3 regions of the Streptomyces sp. NPDC002790 genome follow, and region 3 is predicted to be linked to each of the others. Evidence: riboswitches for the same ligand, from Rfam matches in the RefSeq annotation. Region 3 holds a riboswitch; each other region holds the start of a gene.
What was found. A riboswitch is a leader RNA that binds a small molecule or an ion and turns the genes downstream of it on or off. The one in region 3 is predicted to bind cobalamin.

Region 1: another riboswitch for cobalamin. It lies ahead of ABT004_RS20955 (ribonucleoside-diphosphate reductase subunit alpha); the one in region 3 lies ahead of nicT (Nickel transporter NicT).
Region 2: another riboswitch for cobalamin. It lies ahead of ABT004_RS15210 ((2Fe-2S) ferredoxin domain-containing protein); the one in region 3 lies ahead of nicT (Nickel transporter NicT).

The regions. Positions count from the first base shown of each region.
Region 1 is NZ_JBEOVM010000046.1:13,665-18,692, reverse strand. It holds gene ABT004_RS20955 (ribonucleoside-diphosphate reductase subunit alpha) at 1-2,027, opposite strand, end outside; cobalamin riboswitch at 2,335-2,465, opposite strand; gene ABT004_RS20950 (GNAT family N-acetyltransferase) at 2,517-3,017, opposite strand; gene mctP (monocarboxylate uptake permease MctP) at 3,123-4,751, opposite strand; gene ABT004_RS20940 (DUF3311 domain-containing protein) at 4,748-5,023, opposite strand.
Region 2 is NZ_JBEOVM010000026.1:68,135-73,162, reverse strand. It holds gene metE (5-methyltetrahydropteroyltriglutamate--homocysteine S-methyltransferase) at 1-2,044, opposite strand, end outside; cobalamin riboswitch at 2,211-2,434, opposite strand; cobalamin riboswitch at 2,528-2,651, shown strand; gene ABT004_RS15210 ((2Fe-2S) ferredoxin domain-containing protein) at 2,713-3,105, shown strand; gene ABT004_RS15205 ((2Fe-2S)-binding protein) at 3,102-3,776, shown strand; gene ABT004_RS15200 (amidohydrolase family protein) at 3,894-5,028, shown strand, end outside.
Region 3 is NZ_JBEOVM010000001.1:169,408-174,435, forward strand. It holds gene rho (transcription termination factor Rho) at 1-962, shown strand, start outside; gene ABT004_RS00780 (GNAT family N-acetyltransferase) at 993-1,484, shown strand; gene ABT004_RS00785 (inorganic diphosphatase) at 1,550-2,053, shown strand; cobalamin riboswitch at 2,220-2,435, shown strand; gene nicT (Nickel transporter NicT) at 2,468-3,586, shown strand; partial or broken gene ABT004_RS00795 (GTP-binding protein) at 3,733-3,966, shown strand; partial or broken gene ABT004_RS00800 (GTP-binding protein) at 3,959-4,549, shown strand; gene ABT004_RS00805 (hypothetical protein) at 4,952-5,028, shown strand, end outside.

The DNA.
Region 1 (5,028 bases), on a different contig from region 3:
ACCCAGGTGAAGCCCTGCACCGAGCCGTTGGCCTCGCGCAGCGCCTCGCGGGTCCTGGCGTCCCAGACACCGAGCGCCTTCAGTTCCTCGATGAGGTACGAGTTGATCTGGAGGAACTCGCCCGACAGCGTCTCCCGCTTGAAGAGGTTGGAGACCTGCGGCTCGATGCACTCGTAGACGCCGGCGATGGAGGCGATGGTGGCCGTCGGCGCGATGGCGAGGAGGAGGGAGTTGCGCATGCCGACGGAGGCGATGCGCTCGCGCAGTGCCGCCCAGCGCTCCGGCCAGGTGGGCTCGACGCCGTAGTGGTCGGGGTGCAGCACGCCGCGTGCGGTGCGGGTCTTCTCCCAGGCGGGAAGGGGGCCGTTGCGCTCGGCCAGGTCGGCCGACGCCTCGTACGCCGCGAGCATGATGCGTTCCGCGATGCGGGTGGAGAGGGCCTTGGCCTCGGCCGAGTCGAAGGGCAGGCGGAGCTTGAAGAAGACGTCCTGGAGGCCCATCGCGCCCAGGCCCACCGGTCGCCAGCGGGAGTTGGAGCGGCCCGCCTGGTCGGTCGGGTAGAAGTTGATGTCGACGACGCGGTCGAGGAAGGTGACGGCCGTGTGGACGGTGTCGTCGAGGCGCTGCCAGTCGATGTCGCCGGTCTTCGTGTCGACGAAGGAGCCGAGGTTGACCGAGCCCAGGTTGCAGACGGCCGTCTCCCCGTCGTCCGTCACCTCGAGGATCTCCGTGCAGAGGTTGGAGGAGTGGACCGTGTGGCCTGGCTCGGCCGTCTGGTTGGCGGTGCGGTTGGCGGCGTCCTTGAAGGTCAGCCAGCCGTTGCCGGTCTGCGCGAGGGTGCGCATCATGCGGCCGTACAGGTCCCGGGCGGGGATGGTCTTCTGGGCCAGCCCGCGGGTTTCGGCGTCTCGGTACGCGGCGTCGAACTCCTCGCCCCACAGGTCGACGAGCTCGGGCACGTCGGCCGGCGAGAACAGCGACCACGGCTGGTCCGCGTTCACGCGGCGCATGAACTCGTCCGGGATCCAGTGCGCGAGGTTGAGGTTGTGGGTGCGGCGCGCGTCCTCGCCGGTGTTGTCGCGCAGTTCCAGGAACTCCTCGACGTCGGAGTGCCAGGTCTCCAGGTAGACCGCGGCGGCGCCCTTGCGGCGGCCGCCCTGGTTCACGGCGGCGACGGAGGCGTCGAGCGTCTTCAGGAACGGGACGATGCCGTTGGAGTGCCCGTTCGTGCCGCGGATCAGTGAACCGCGGCTGCGGATGCGGGAGTACGAGAGGCCGATGCCGCCTGCGTGCTTCGAGAGGCGGGCGACCTGGTGGTACCGGTCGTAGATCGAGTCGAGCTCGTCGAGCGGGGAGTCGAGGAGGTAGCAGCTCGACATCTGGGGGTGGCGGGTGCCGGAGTTGAAGAGGGTGGGGGAGGAGGGCAGGTAGTCGAGGCGGCTCATGAGGCCGTAGAGGGCGGCCACTTCGTCGAGCGCGCGGGTGGAGTCGTCCTCGGCGAGGCCCGCGGCCACGCGCAGCATGAAGTGCTGCGGCGTCTCGATGACGGAGCGCGTGATCGGGTGGCGCAGCAGGTAGCGGCTGTGCAGGGTGCGCAGGCCGAAGTAGCCGAAGCGGTCGTCGCCCGCGACGTCGATGAGCGCGTCGAGGCGCGCGGCGTGCCCCTGTACGAATGCGGCCGTGCGGTCCGCGATCAGGCCCTCGCGGTGGCCGACGGCGACCGACTCGGTGAAGCTCGTGACGCCCTGTGAGGCGGCCTCCGCGGCGATGGAGCGGGTGAGCAGGCGGGCGGCGAGCCGGGAGTAGGCGGGGTCCTCGGAGATCAGTCCGGCGGCGGCCTCGGTGGCGAGATCGCGCAGCTCCGCTTCATCGGCCCGCGCCGAACGGCCGCGCAGCGCGGCGGCGGCGATCCGGCCGGGGTCGGCGTCGGGGAGGTCGGCGGTCAGCTCGGTCAGGGTGCGCAGGAGTGCGGCACCCGGGCCGTCCTGGGGGGTGGCTGAGACCGGTTCGGCGGGCGCGATGGTCACGTGGAGGCTCTCCCTCGCTCGGGCGGGGCCTTTCGGCACACTCGCGTCGTCGCCCGAAGGGCGGCCCCGCGGTGTCTGGTGCGTGCGATCGCAAGGCGCCGGACGGGCCTCGTAGCGGAGCTACTAGGTCTGTCCGGCAACGCCGCGAGCGTGCGTGCCAGACGCCGCGGGGCAGACGCGAGTGTGCCGAAAGGCCCCGCGGGCCTGCGGGGAGGAGGTGGCAGCGCGGGCCGCGCACGCGCAGGGCGGGCCCTCGTCCACCGGCCCTTTCCGCGAGGCCCGGACGTCTTCGACGCCCGGGCCGGTCGGCTCGGGCGTGCCGTCGACAGGTCATCGGACTCACGCGGGCGTTTTTGTACGCCTACGCACACCGTTGCGGGACAGTTCCGGATTCGCACCGGATTCCCCTGTGGTGACAGCGAGAGTGAGCATACATGTTGTGTCGGGCTTTCGCTTCAGCCCCATATGTTGTGTCGGCCGACCGAACCGTCAGTCTGCCGCCAGCTTCAACTCGTACGCCCGCAGCGTCACTTCCGGGATCGGCGACCAGTCGCGGTCCGGGATCCGGGTGAAGCCGAGGCGCTCGTAGAGGCGGTGGGAGGCGGTGGCGAGCGGCTGCGTGCACAGCACCACCGCCGACTTCCCGGCTGACCGGGCCCGGTCGATCACGGCCCGCACGAGCGCCTCGCCGACGCCCTTCCCGCGCGCCTCCACGTCGACGGCCAGCATCCGGAACTCGGCCTCCGAGGGGCGCGCGAGGTCCGCGTACGGGTGGTCGTGCGTGGGGACGTAGGTGACGCCGCCGAGGACGCGGCCGTCGGGGTCCTCGGCGACGAGCACTTCGGCCTGACCGGCGCGTTTCTCGACGTCGCGCAGTTCTGCGGCGTACCAGTCGTCCTCGCCGAACGCGAGGAGGCCGCTGCCCAGGTAGGCGCGGGCGCTCAACTCGCCCAGTACGGCGTATTCATCGGGGCGCACTGTTCTGATCACGACGCCATGGTTACGCGACCCCGGGCCGTGGCCGCAACGCTTTCCGGAAAATGTGTCGGGCCCCTCCGAAGCGGAGGGGCCCGACACACGTACGGAAGGGCGTGCTTAGTGACCAGCGCCCGCGCCGACCGTCGGCAGGTCGCGCTTGACGCCCTTGTCGCCGGCGTCGGCCGTGTAGTCCTCGGCGGTCGTCTCGTCGACGCCGTCCGGGGCGTTGACCGCCTTGAGGACGAAGGTCAGGACGACGGTGACGACGATGTTGAGGACGAACGCCGTGAAGCCGATGTAGCCGATCTCGCCGATGCCGGGGATCTCCGCCGACGAGCCGCCGAAGTGCTTCTGCGTCGGCGACGCGACACCCCACGCGGCGAGCGTGCCGTAGACCATGCCGACGGCCCAGCCGGCGAGCAGCGCCCAGCGGTGGAACCAGCGCGTGAACAGGCCGCCGACCAGGGCCGGGAAGGTCTGCAGGATCCAGATGCCGCCGAGCAGCTGGAAGTTGATGGCGACCGTCTTGTCCATGGTCAGGACGAAGACGAGCGCGCCGACCTTCACGAGCAGCGAGACCAGCTTGGAGACCTTGGTCTCCTGCGCGGGCGTCGCGTCCGGCTTGATGAAGTCCTTGTAGATGTTGCGCGTGAACAGGTTCGCGGCGGCGATGGACATGATGGCCGCGGGGACCAGCGCGCCGATGCCGATGGCCGCGAACGCGACGCCCGTGAACCAGTCGGGGAACATGTCCTCGAACAGCTGCGGAATCGCCAACTGCCCGTTCTGCACCTTGATTCCGGCCGCGATCGCCATGAACCCGAGCAGCGCGAGCAGGCCCAGCATCAGCGAGTACAGCGGCAGGATCGTGGTGTTGCGACGGATCACGTTGCGGCTCTTGGACGAGAGCGTCGCCGTGATCGAGTGCGGGTACATGAACAGCGCCAGGGCGGACCCGATGGCGAGCGTCGCGTACGTCCAGGTGCCCGAGGAGCCCGGCGCGAGCCCGGCGACCGGTTTGCCCGCCGCGTCGTTCGCGGCGTCGAACTTGTCGTTCGCCGCGGCGAAGATGTGCTCGAAGCCGCCCAGCTTGATCGGGATGTAGATGATGGCGACCGCGATCACGAGGTAGATCAGGCCGTCCTTGACGAACGCGATCAGCGCGGGCGCCCGCAGGCCCGAGGAGTACGTGTACGCGGCCAGCACGCCGAAGGCGATCAGCAGCGGCAGGTCCTTGACGAACCAGTTGGTGCCCTCACCCCCACCGACGCCCATGACGTCGAGAACGGCCTGGATGCCGACCAGTTGGAGTGCGATGTACGGCATCGTGGCGAGGATGCCGGTGACCGCGACCGCGAGCGAGAGGCCCTTGGAGCCGAAGCGTCCGCGCACGAAGTCGGACGTCGTCACGTACCCGTGCTTGTGCGAGACCGACCACAGGCGCGGCAGGAACGTGAAGATCAGCGGGTACACCAGGATCGTGTACGGCACCGCGAAGAAGCCGGAGGCGCCGGCCGCGTAGATCGCCGCGGGCACGGCGACGAAGGTGTACGCGGTGTAGAGGTCGCCGCCGAGCAGGAACCAGGTGACCCAGGTGCCGAACGAGCGGCCGCCCAGGCCCCATTCGTCCAGGGACGCCTCGTTCTCGGCCTTCCGCCAGCGCGCGGCGAGGAAGCCCATGACCGTGACGGCCACGAAGAAGATGATGAAGACGGTGAGCGCGACACCGTTGACGCCGCCGTTCACGCGCCCGCCCCTTCCTGGGAAGCCTGAGAGGTCTCACGGGCGCGCTGATCGCGCTGCCACAGCTTGTACGCGAGCATGGTGAGCGCGGTCGAGATGAGCACCCAGAGCATCTGGTACCAGTAGAAGAACGGGACGCCGATGAGGGTCGGTTCGACCTTGGCGTAGGAGCTGACCCAGAGCATCGCGACGAACGGTGCGACCAGACACAGTGCAATGATCACGCGGACCGGCGTGACCACCGGTTGTTTCACTTCAGGCGGCGCATCGGACATTCGCG
Region 2 (5,028 bases), on a different contig from region 3:
CGTCGAGGTCGTCGATGGCCTGCACGATGTCACCGAACTCGGCGTAGCACATGTGGGTGTGGATCTGCGTGTCCGGCCGGACGCCGCTGGTGGTGAGGCGGAATGCCTCGGTGGCCCAGGCGAGGTAGGCGGCGTGGTCGCCTGCGCGCAACGGGAGGGTCTCGCGGAGTGCCGGTTCGTCGACCTGGATGACCGAAGTGCCGTTCGCCTCCAGGTCGTCGACCTCGTCGCGCAGGGCGAGGGCGACCTGCCGGGCGGTGTCACCCAGCGGCTGGTCGTCGCGGACGAAGGACCAGGCGAGCATGGTGACCGGGCCGGTGAGCATGCCCTTGACCGGACGGCTGGAATGGGACTGGGCGTACGTCGTCCAGCGCACGGTCATCGCTGCGGGGCGGGAGATGTCACTCGCGAGGACCGGCGGGCGGACGTAGCGGGTGCCGTAGGACTGGACCCAGCCGTGCTGCGTGGCGAGGTAGCCGTCCAGCTGCTCGGCGAAGTACTGGACCATGTCGTTGCGTTCGGGTTCGCCGTGCACGAGCACGTCGATACCGGCCTTCTCCTGGAAGGAGACGACCTCACGGATCTCGTTCCTGATGCGGGACTCGTACCCCTCGCTGTCGATGCGTCCGGCCCTCAAATCGGCGCGCGCGGCGCGGAGTTCGCCGGTCTGCGGGAACGAGCCGATGGTCGTCGTCGGCAGCAGCGGCAGGTTCAGCAGGGCACGCTGGGCGGCGGTCCGCTCGGCGTACGGCTGCGAGCGGCGCAGGTCCGCCTCGGTGACGGCGGCGGCGCGGGCCTGCACCGCCGGATCACGGGTGATGGGCGAGGTGGCCCGGGAACTCAACGCGGCGCGGTTGGCGGCGAGTTCGGCCTCGACCACGCCGGTTCCTCGGGTGAGGCCCCTGGCAAGGGTGGCGACCTCGGTGGTCTTCTGGCGGGCGAAGGCGAGCCAGCGCCGGACCTGCGGCTCGATGTCCCGCTCCACGGACGCGTCCAGCGGAACGTGCAGCAGCGAGCAGGAAGCGGCCACGTCGACGCGGTCGGCGAGTCCGAGCAGAGTGCCGAGCGTGGCGAGTGACCGCTCAAGGTCGTTCACCCACACATTGCGGCCGTTGACCACACCGGCGACGAGACGCTTGCCGGGCAGGCCTCCGGCGGCGGCGAGTTCCTCCAGGTTGGCGGTGGCGGAACCGGTGAAATCGAGGGCGAGACCGTCCACGGGCGCCTTGGCGAGCACCGGCAGGGCCTCGCCGAGTCGGTCGAAGTACGAGGCGACCAGGAGCTTCGGCCGGTCGGCGAGCGTGCCGAGGTCACGGTAGGCGCGGGCGGCGGCGTTCAGCTCCGCCGGAGTGCGGTCCTGGACCAGGGCGGGCTCGTCGAGCTGCACCCAGGCGGCGCCCGAGGCCCGCAGGTCGCTGAGAACCTCGGCGTAGACGGGCAGCAGGCGGTCCAGCAGGGTGAGCGGATCGAAGTCGTCGGCCACGCCGGGAGCGGGCTTCGACAGCAAAAGGTAGGTGACCGGTCCGACCAGTACGGGGCGGGCGTCCAGGCCGAGGGCGAGGGCCTCCGTGAGTTCCGCGACCTGCTTGGTGGAATCGGTGGTGAACACCGTGTCCGGGCCCAACTCCGGCACAAGGTAGTGGTAGTTGGTGTCGAACCACTTGGTCATCTCCAGCGGGGCGACGTCCTGGGTGCCGCGTGCCATCGCGAAGTACCCGTCCAGGGCGTCCGCCGCGACGGCGGCCCGGTGGCGCTCGGGCACCGCACCGACCATGACGGTCGTGTCCAGGACGTGGTCGTAATACGAGAAGTCGCCGGTCGGCACCTCGTCGATGCCGGACGCGGCCAGTTCCCGCCAGTTGGCACGGCGGAGTTCGGCGGCGGTGGAGCGAAGACCGTCGGCGTCGACGCGGCCCTTCCAGTAGCCCTCGATCGCCTTCTTCAGTTCCCGGTCCGGGCCCTGGCGAGGGTAGCCGTACACGGTGGCCCGCGCGGGCTCGGTCCCGGTGTGCGCGGTCGTGGTGTCCGCGGTCCTGGTGGTCACGGAATTCTCCTTCGAGAGACGTATCCCTGAGATCCCGGAAGGCCTCTGCGGCGCGAAGGAGTGACACCACCGGAGCGGTGACCGCGCGCTGCGAGGCACGATCTTTTCGCCGGTATGTGTACGCCGACCCGCCCTCGAGGTCACCGAGATGTCCGCGCACGTGTCGTCCGTGCACGGGCAGTTGGCAGGTCTTCGGACTTGCGGGCACGCCCACCCGAAAGGGCGGACACCTAGTGACCGTCGCTTCCCAGACCCCTCTTCCGGGGCCCAGTGCGTATGACGGCGGTCGTTCCCACTCACCGCTGCGGGGCAGTCCCGGAATCCCACCGGGTTCCCTCTTACGACACCCCGTCTGGCGGGCGGGGCGAACCAGCTACGTCGTTCACCCTACGGGTCCGCGCCCGGGAGGCGCCACAACGTCCGGCCCGTCGGCAGCTCCTCGCCGGATGGCATGATGACGGTGAACACGGGCGACGGCGGCCCGAGGAAACCGGTGCGAATCCGGTGCGGTACCGCCACTGTGATCGGCGAGCGGATCCCGGAGAGCCACTGCCCCCGCGAGGGTGGGAAGGCCGGGACGAGCACGGACCCGAGAGCCAGGAGACTCACGCTGTCGCCCCCTCGAAGCGATCCGGGGCGGAACTCCCCGGCGAGAGGGAGGATGCGGCATGCCCGAACGGCTCGCCGAAGCCGAAGCGACGGCCCCCGCGGCGGACCGGGCGGTTCCGTGCCGCGTGGTCGTGTGCCGCGACTGCTGCTGCGGAACGGTCAAGGTCGACGGTGATCACGCCGCGCAGACGGCGCGGTTGCGCCGGATCGCGCCGACACGGATCTCCGAGTGCCTGGACGTCTGCGATCAGGCCAATGTCATCGTCGTACAGCCCTCCGCCGCCGGTCGGGCGGCCGGAGCACGACCGGTGTGGCTCGGCCTGGTCAACGACGCTGACGCCACCGAGGACATCGCGGACTGGATAGGGGCAGGCGGACCGGGAGTCGCGGAGCGCCCCGCGATCCTGGACCTCTACGTCATCGAGGCGCCGCGCCGGGCCAGGGCCTCATGAACGAGGTGCCGTCGGAACAGGTCGCCGAGGCGCTGCGGGACGTGGAGTCGCGGCTCGGGGGATTCTTCGCCCTCGACACGACGCCGACGCGGCGGCGGCCCGATGCACGGCTCACCCACGCCGGGCTCGCCGCACGAGCCCAGGCGGTCAACGACCACTACGCCACCCCCGAACCCCGCATCGGCGCCTCCATCGCCCACCTGGGCCTCGCGGCACGCCTCTGGTCACCGGTCCTCGCCTGCGCCCTCGTCCACGGGATCGTGCTGGCGATGAGCACGGTCGAGTGGTCCGGTGAGAGCTCGGCTCTGCGCCTGCCCCGGCCCGAGGGCCGACGTGCGACGGAGCTCCGCTCCCTCGCCGACGCGGTCCACGCGGAGGTGGACGGAGTCCTGGCAGCGGTCGAGAACGGCCTCACCGTCAAGGTGGCGCCACGCCTGCTGGCCGGCAATTCCGCCTCGGCTCTCCTCGGGTCGTCGGCTCAACTGCTGCGGTCCCGACCCGACTTGCGCACGGATCTCACGCGGCTGACACGCGAACTCCTGGAGACGGGCCGGCTACACGGAACGGGCCGGATCACCGGCCCGGACCTGACATTCCGCCGCCGGAGCTGCTGCCTCTTCTACCGCGCTCCCGGCGGCGGCACATGCGGAGACTGCTGTCTGACGCGGTGACGAAGACAGGACACAGCGGGGGCGGGGCGGCGCGTGCAACCGACAACCCCTGACCCTTTCTGATGTGCTGCGTTGCAGCAACTGGCGTTCCTCGCAGACGAAAGAGAGCCGCGCTTCATGTTGATCACCGCCGCGCAAGTCCTGGCCGGACCGGATCTTCACACAGTCGCCGACGGCGCCGTCCTCGTACGCGAGGGCGTCATCGCCGGCGCCGGCCCGCGCTCGGAGGTCGAGCGCCAGGCGGAGCCCGACGAGCCCCGGCTCGACTTTCCCGCCGCGACCGTGCTCCCGGGCCTGATCGACGCCCACGTGCACCTCTGCTTCGACGCGGGACCGGAACCCGTAGCCACGCTCCAGGAGCAGGACGACGAGGCGCTGTTCGCCGCGATGGCCGCTCGGGCTCGGAAGTTGCTGAGCGTCGGTGTCACGACGGCCCGCGATCTCGGTGACCGGGGCGGCCTCGCGGTGCGTCTCGCCCACGACATCAGGGAGGGCTCGGCCGTGGGCCCGCGGCTGGTCTCGGCGACGGTGCCCGTCACTCCGCCCGGTGGCCATTGCTGGTTCCTCGGTGGCGAGGTCTCCGGCCCTGAGGAGGTCCGGCGCCTTGTGCGGCGCAACGCGGAGGCGGGCGCCAAGGTCATCAAGGTCATGGAGACCGGCGGCGGGCTCACCAAGGGCGGCGCCCAGAGCTGGGAAACCCAGTTCTCCGAAGGGGAGTTGGCGGCGCTCGTCGACGAGGCACACCGCGCCGGACTGCCGGTCGCGGCGCACGCGCACGGTGCGGACGGCATCACCGCCGCCGTCGCGGCAGGGGTCGACAGTATCGAGCACTGCACGTGGATGACGGCCGACGGGATCGAGGTCCGCCAGGACGTGCTCGACCAGATCGTTCAGCGGAACATCTACGTCTGCCCCACGGTCAGCCCGAACTGGCGAATGCTGCCGCGGTTCTTCGGCGCCGAGCGCGCCGCGGCCATGTTCGACGCGGTGCGCCGGATGGCCGAGGCGGGCGCGCGGCTGATCGCGGGCACCGACGCGGGAGTCCAGCGCGCCAGCTTCGACGGCCTGCCCTCCAGCCTCACGTTCTACGGGCACCTGGGCCTGCCCAACGACCGCGTCCTCGCGATGGCCACGACGGAGCCCGCTCGCGCGCTGGGCCTCGACGAGACAACCGGGCAGCTCACTCCCGGCTACAGCGCGGACGTCCTCGTGGTGGACGGCGACCCGCTCACGGACCTCGGGGCGTTGCAGT
Region 3 (5,028 bases):
ACTTCGTCGACGGGACGTGCGGGAAGCCGCACTCCCTCGCGCACGTCGAGACCGTCGGTGGCGCCCCCGCGGAGGCGACCCGTCGCCGCCCGCGCTTCGCCGACCTCACCCCGCTCCACCCCAGTGAGCGGTTCCGCCTGGAGCACCCGGCCGCGGCGCTCGCCGGACGGGTCGTCGACCTGTTCACGCCCGTCGGCAAGGGGCAGCGCGGCCTGATCGTCGCCCCACCGAAGACCGGCAAGACGGTGCTGTTGCAGCAGCTCGCCGCCGCGTTCGCCGCGAACCATCCCGAGGCCCACCTCATGGTGGTGCTCGTCGACGAACGCCCCGAGGAGGTCACCGACATGCGCCGCTCCGTGCGCGGCGAGGTGTACGCCTCGACGTTCGACCAGCCGGCGAAGGCGCACATCGCGCTCGCCGAACTCGCGGTCGAGCGCGCCAAGCGCCTCACCGAGCAGGGCCGCGACGTGGTGATCCTCCTCGACTCCCTGACCCGGCTGTGCCGCGCGTACAACAACGCGGCCTCCACCAGCGGCCGTACTCTGTCGGGCGGTGTCGACGCGGCCGCCCTGCACGGCCCGAAGCGCTTCTTCGGCGCGGCCCGCGACGCCGAGGAGGCAGGCTCGCTGACCATCCTCGCCACCGCGCTCGTCGACACCGGATCCCGCGCCGACGACTACTACTTCGAGGAGCTCAAGAGCACCGGCAACATGGAGCTGCGCCTGGACCGCGTCCTCGCGCAGCGCCGCGTCCACCCGGCCGTCGAACTCACCCCGTCCGGCACCCGCCGCGAGGAACTCCTGCTCCCCGCAGCCGAGTTGACCGTCATCCGCGGACTGCGGCGCGCCCTGCAGAGCCGGGACCCGGCCGCCTCCTACGAGGCCCTGCTCGACAAGCTGCGCCAGACCCCGGACAACGCCACGTTCCTGCGCCAGGCCCAGTCGACCGTGCCGACCTCCTGACGCCGCCCCCATATGCGTAATACTCGACACATGAACGCGAGCATTACACGCCGTGGGGGAACTCCGGCGGTCGGCATCCGGCGGGCCACCACCCAGGACGCCCGGCGCCTCACCCGCCTCGTGCGCGGCTCCAGTGCCTACCGGGATCCGTACGCCTCGATGGTCGCGGGCTACCGGGTGGGACCCGACTACGTAGAGGCGCACCACGTCTACGTAGCCGTGGATTCGGCCGACGAGCGCGTGCTCGGCTTCTACGCGCTGCTCACCGAGCCGCCGGAGCTGGACCTGATGTTCGTCGCGGACGAGGCGCAGGGCCGGGGCATCGGGCGGCTGCTCGTCGACCACATGCGGGCCCAGGCGCTGGCCGCGGGCCTCGACCACGTCCGCGTCGTCGCGCACCCGCCCGCCGAGGGTTTCTACCGCTCCATGGGCGCACACCGCACCGGCACGGTGCCCGCGCGCCCGCCGGCCGTCGCCTGGGACCGACCCGAACTCGAATTCGCCATTCCTCCGGCCGTCTGAGGTCTTCCGCCCTTGCCCGGTACAGCGCACACTCGTGGGCGTCGGAATGCGGCAAGGAGGCCACATTGGGCAGCAGTCAGGCACGCGCCGAGGCGTTCGACGTGATCGTGGAGATCCCGCAGGGGTCCCGGAACAAATACGAGATGGACCACGATCTCGGCCGGATCCGGCTCGACCGGATGCTGTTCACGTCGACGCAGTACCCCGCGGACTACGGCTACATCGAGGGCACGCTCGGCGGCGACGGCGACCCGCTGGACGCACTCGTCCTGACGGGCGACGCGACGTTCCCCGGCTGCGTCATCGAGTGCCGGGCGATCGGCATGTTCGTGATGAGCGACGAGAAGGGCCCGGACGAGAAGGTGCTGTGCGTGCCCGCGCACGATCCACGGCACGGCGCGACCCGGGACATCGAGGACATCCCCGAGTTCGACCGCCTGGAGATCACCCACTTCTTCGAGGTCTACAAGGACCTGGAACCCGGCAAATCGGTCGACGGCTCCCACTGGGAGGGCCGGGAGAAGGCCTACGAGGAGATCGACCGGGCCCGTCAGCGCGCTTCAGGGTAGGTAGGGCCTGTATTGGGTTCTGGTCTGGATCAGGGAGCGGGGGCTGGCGCCTTCGGATCCAAGGCGGAGGAGGGAGGCGACGCGGAGCGTCGTCGACCGACGACAACACCGGAGACGGAGGCGCCAGCCCCCGCGAGCCCAGAGTAGAACCCAATACAGGCCCCTAGTAGGGTGGCCGGGCCGTGGTGCTCGGGAAGACCGGTGACGGCCCCCAAGGGGCCCATTCCGGAGCGGCCCTCGCCACTGTGATCGGGTTTCGGACAGCGCCGTCCGGAGCGCGCCGTTCCACCCTGTACGCCACTGGCGGCCGTCGGCCACTGGGAAGGCCGGAGCGGCGGGCACGCCCGTAAGCCAGGAGACCGGCCGCGGCATCTCACGAAGTCATTCCACGAGGTGCTGGAGCGTGATCGACGCATGACCCTGCCCGGGAACTCCCCGAACCCTGCCCTGAATTCCCCCTCCCCTGCCTTCCGTTGGCGCCGCGAGGACACGCTGCGCACGGCCGGCCTGATCGCGGTGATCGCCGCGCTGCACGTCGTCGCGTTCGGCGTGCTGTTCCTGCTCGTCGTCCCCGAGCACTACGAAGTGGGCAACAAGGCCTTCGGTATCGGCCTCGGCATCACGGCGTACACGCTCGGCATGCGGCACGCCTTCGACGCCGACCACATCGCGGCCATCGACAACACCACCCGCAAGCTGATGGCGGACGGCAAGCGGCCCGTCTCGGTCGGCTTCTGGTTCGCGCTCGGCCACTCCAGCGTGGTGGTCGCGATGGCGGCGCTGGTCGCGGGCGGCGCTGCGCTCGCCGGCACCCTGCTGAACGACAACTCGGGCACCCACCAGGTACTCGGCGTCGTCGGCACGACCGTGTCCGGTACGTTCCTGTACCTCATCGCGGCGCTCAACCTCGTTGCCCTGATGGGCATTTTGAAGGTCTTCAAGGCGATGCGCGCGGGCTCGTACGACGAGCGGAAGCTCGAGGAGCACCTGGACTCCCGCGGTTTCATGAACCGGATCCTCGGCCGCTTCACCAAGTCCATCACCCGGCCGGGACAGATGTTCCCGCTCGGCTTCCTCTTCGGTCTCGGCTTCGACACCGCGACCGAGGTGACGCTGATGGTGATGGCCGGCAGCGGCGCGGCGGCGGGCCTGCCGTGGTACGCGATCCTGTGCCTGCCGCTACTGTTCGCCGCGGGCATGAGCCTGTTCGACACGCTCGACGGCACGTTCATGAACTTCGCCTACCAGTGGGCGTTCTCCAACCCTGTGCGCAAGGTGTTCTACAACCTCACCATCACCGGCTTGTCGATCGCGGTGGCGTTCTTCATCGGCACGATCGAACTCGTCGGCGTCCTGCACGACAAGCTCGACCTGAGTGACGCCGTCACCGGGTGGATCGCCGGTCTCGACCTCGACAACGTCGGGTACGTGATCGTGGGCCTGTTCGTGGTCGTGTGGGTCGCGGCGATCGCCTACTGGCGCCTGGCGAGGGTCGAGCAGCGGTGGTCGGCGAGGATGGCCGACGGCACGTAATTCGGTTGCCGGGGCGCGCGCGGTCCACTGCTGCACTGATCGCAGCGGCATTCCCGCGCGCCCCTACCGTGAGGACCGATCCATGCGCACGACAGACATGTTCCTTCAGAAGGCCCCTGCCCTCTCCCCCATGGACATGACTGTCAGTGCACACTCTGAATCTGGGCATTCTCGCGCACGTCGACGCCGGTAAGACCAGCCTGACCGAGCGCCTCCTGCACACGGCCGGGGTGATCGACGAGCTCGGCCGCGTCGACGACGGAAGCACCCGCACCGACTCCCTCGACCTGGAGCGCCGGCGCGGCATCACCATCAAGTCGGCCGTGGTGTCGTTCCCGGTGGCCGGCACGAACGTCAACCTCGTGGACACGCCTGGCCACCATCGGTCTGCGGGTCGACCCGGCGCCGATCGGCTCGGGCGTCGCGTTTCGGCTCGGCATCGAACTCGGCTCCCTCCCCCTGGCCTTCATCAAGGCCATCGAGGAGGCCGTGCACAGGACGCTGCGCCAGGGAATGCTCTGCTGGCAGGTCACCGACTGCACGGTGACGCTGACGCACTCCGGATACGCGCCGCGACAGAGCCACGCGCACGCCGTCTTCGACAAGTCGATGTCGAGCACGGCGGGCGACTTCCGCGGGCTGACCCCGCTGGTCCTGATGAGCGCACTCACGCGCGCGGGCACGGCGGTGTGCGAACCGATGCACCACTTCCGCCTGGACATCCCGGCCGACCTGTACGGAGCGGTACTGTCGTTGATCACCCGACTGCGGGCCGTGCCGACGGGGCAACGCACGGACGGCGGGGCATGGACCACGGTCGACGGGCTGACCCCCGCGGCCCGGGTGCGCGCCCTGGAGCAGCAACTGCCGTCCCTCACCCGGGGCGAGGGCGCCCTGGAGGCCGCCTTCGACCACTACGCCCCGGTCCGCGAGGGCGCCCCGCGCCGCTCCCGCACGGACCACGGATCAAGCCCGGCCTTTGGACGAGAGCCCGCGGGGTCCGGGGCAGAGCCCCGAGGCCGTGACGCCGGTGGGGTGCCACACGGGAGGGGGCGGGCGAATCCGGGCCATTCGGCCCACCGGTAGGGCCCCTTGGCCCCGTCCGCCGCGAGCCGCGCGCTGAGATGCTGCGGTATCGAGCCTCCCGTGCCCTCGTCCTCCCGCAGCGGCGCGCGGTCGAGGCCGAGCCCGGGCCCGCTGTTCGCAGAAGGGGGAGCCGCGAATGGCGGGCCCGTCCGGGCCTCCGCCCCGGCTTCGTACACGCGTCCGCCGCGCCGTTGTGGCAACTCGCGCGCAAAACGGCCCAATCGGAACGATAAAGTGGCTCGTCAACCCGCACGCGCCCGATCACTCAGGAGTGCCTACGTGTCCGTAGCCATCGACTCGTCCGACGCCGCCATCCCGACCGGCGACGACGTTCCCGCGGAGCCCGTGCCCGCGCC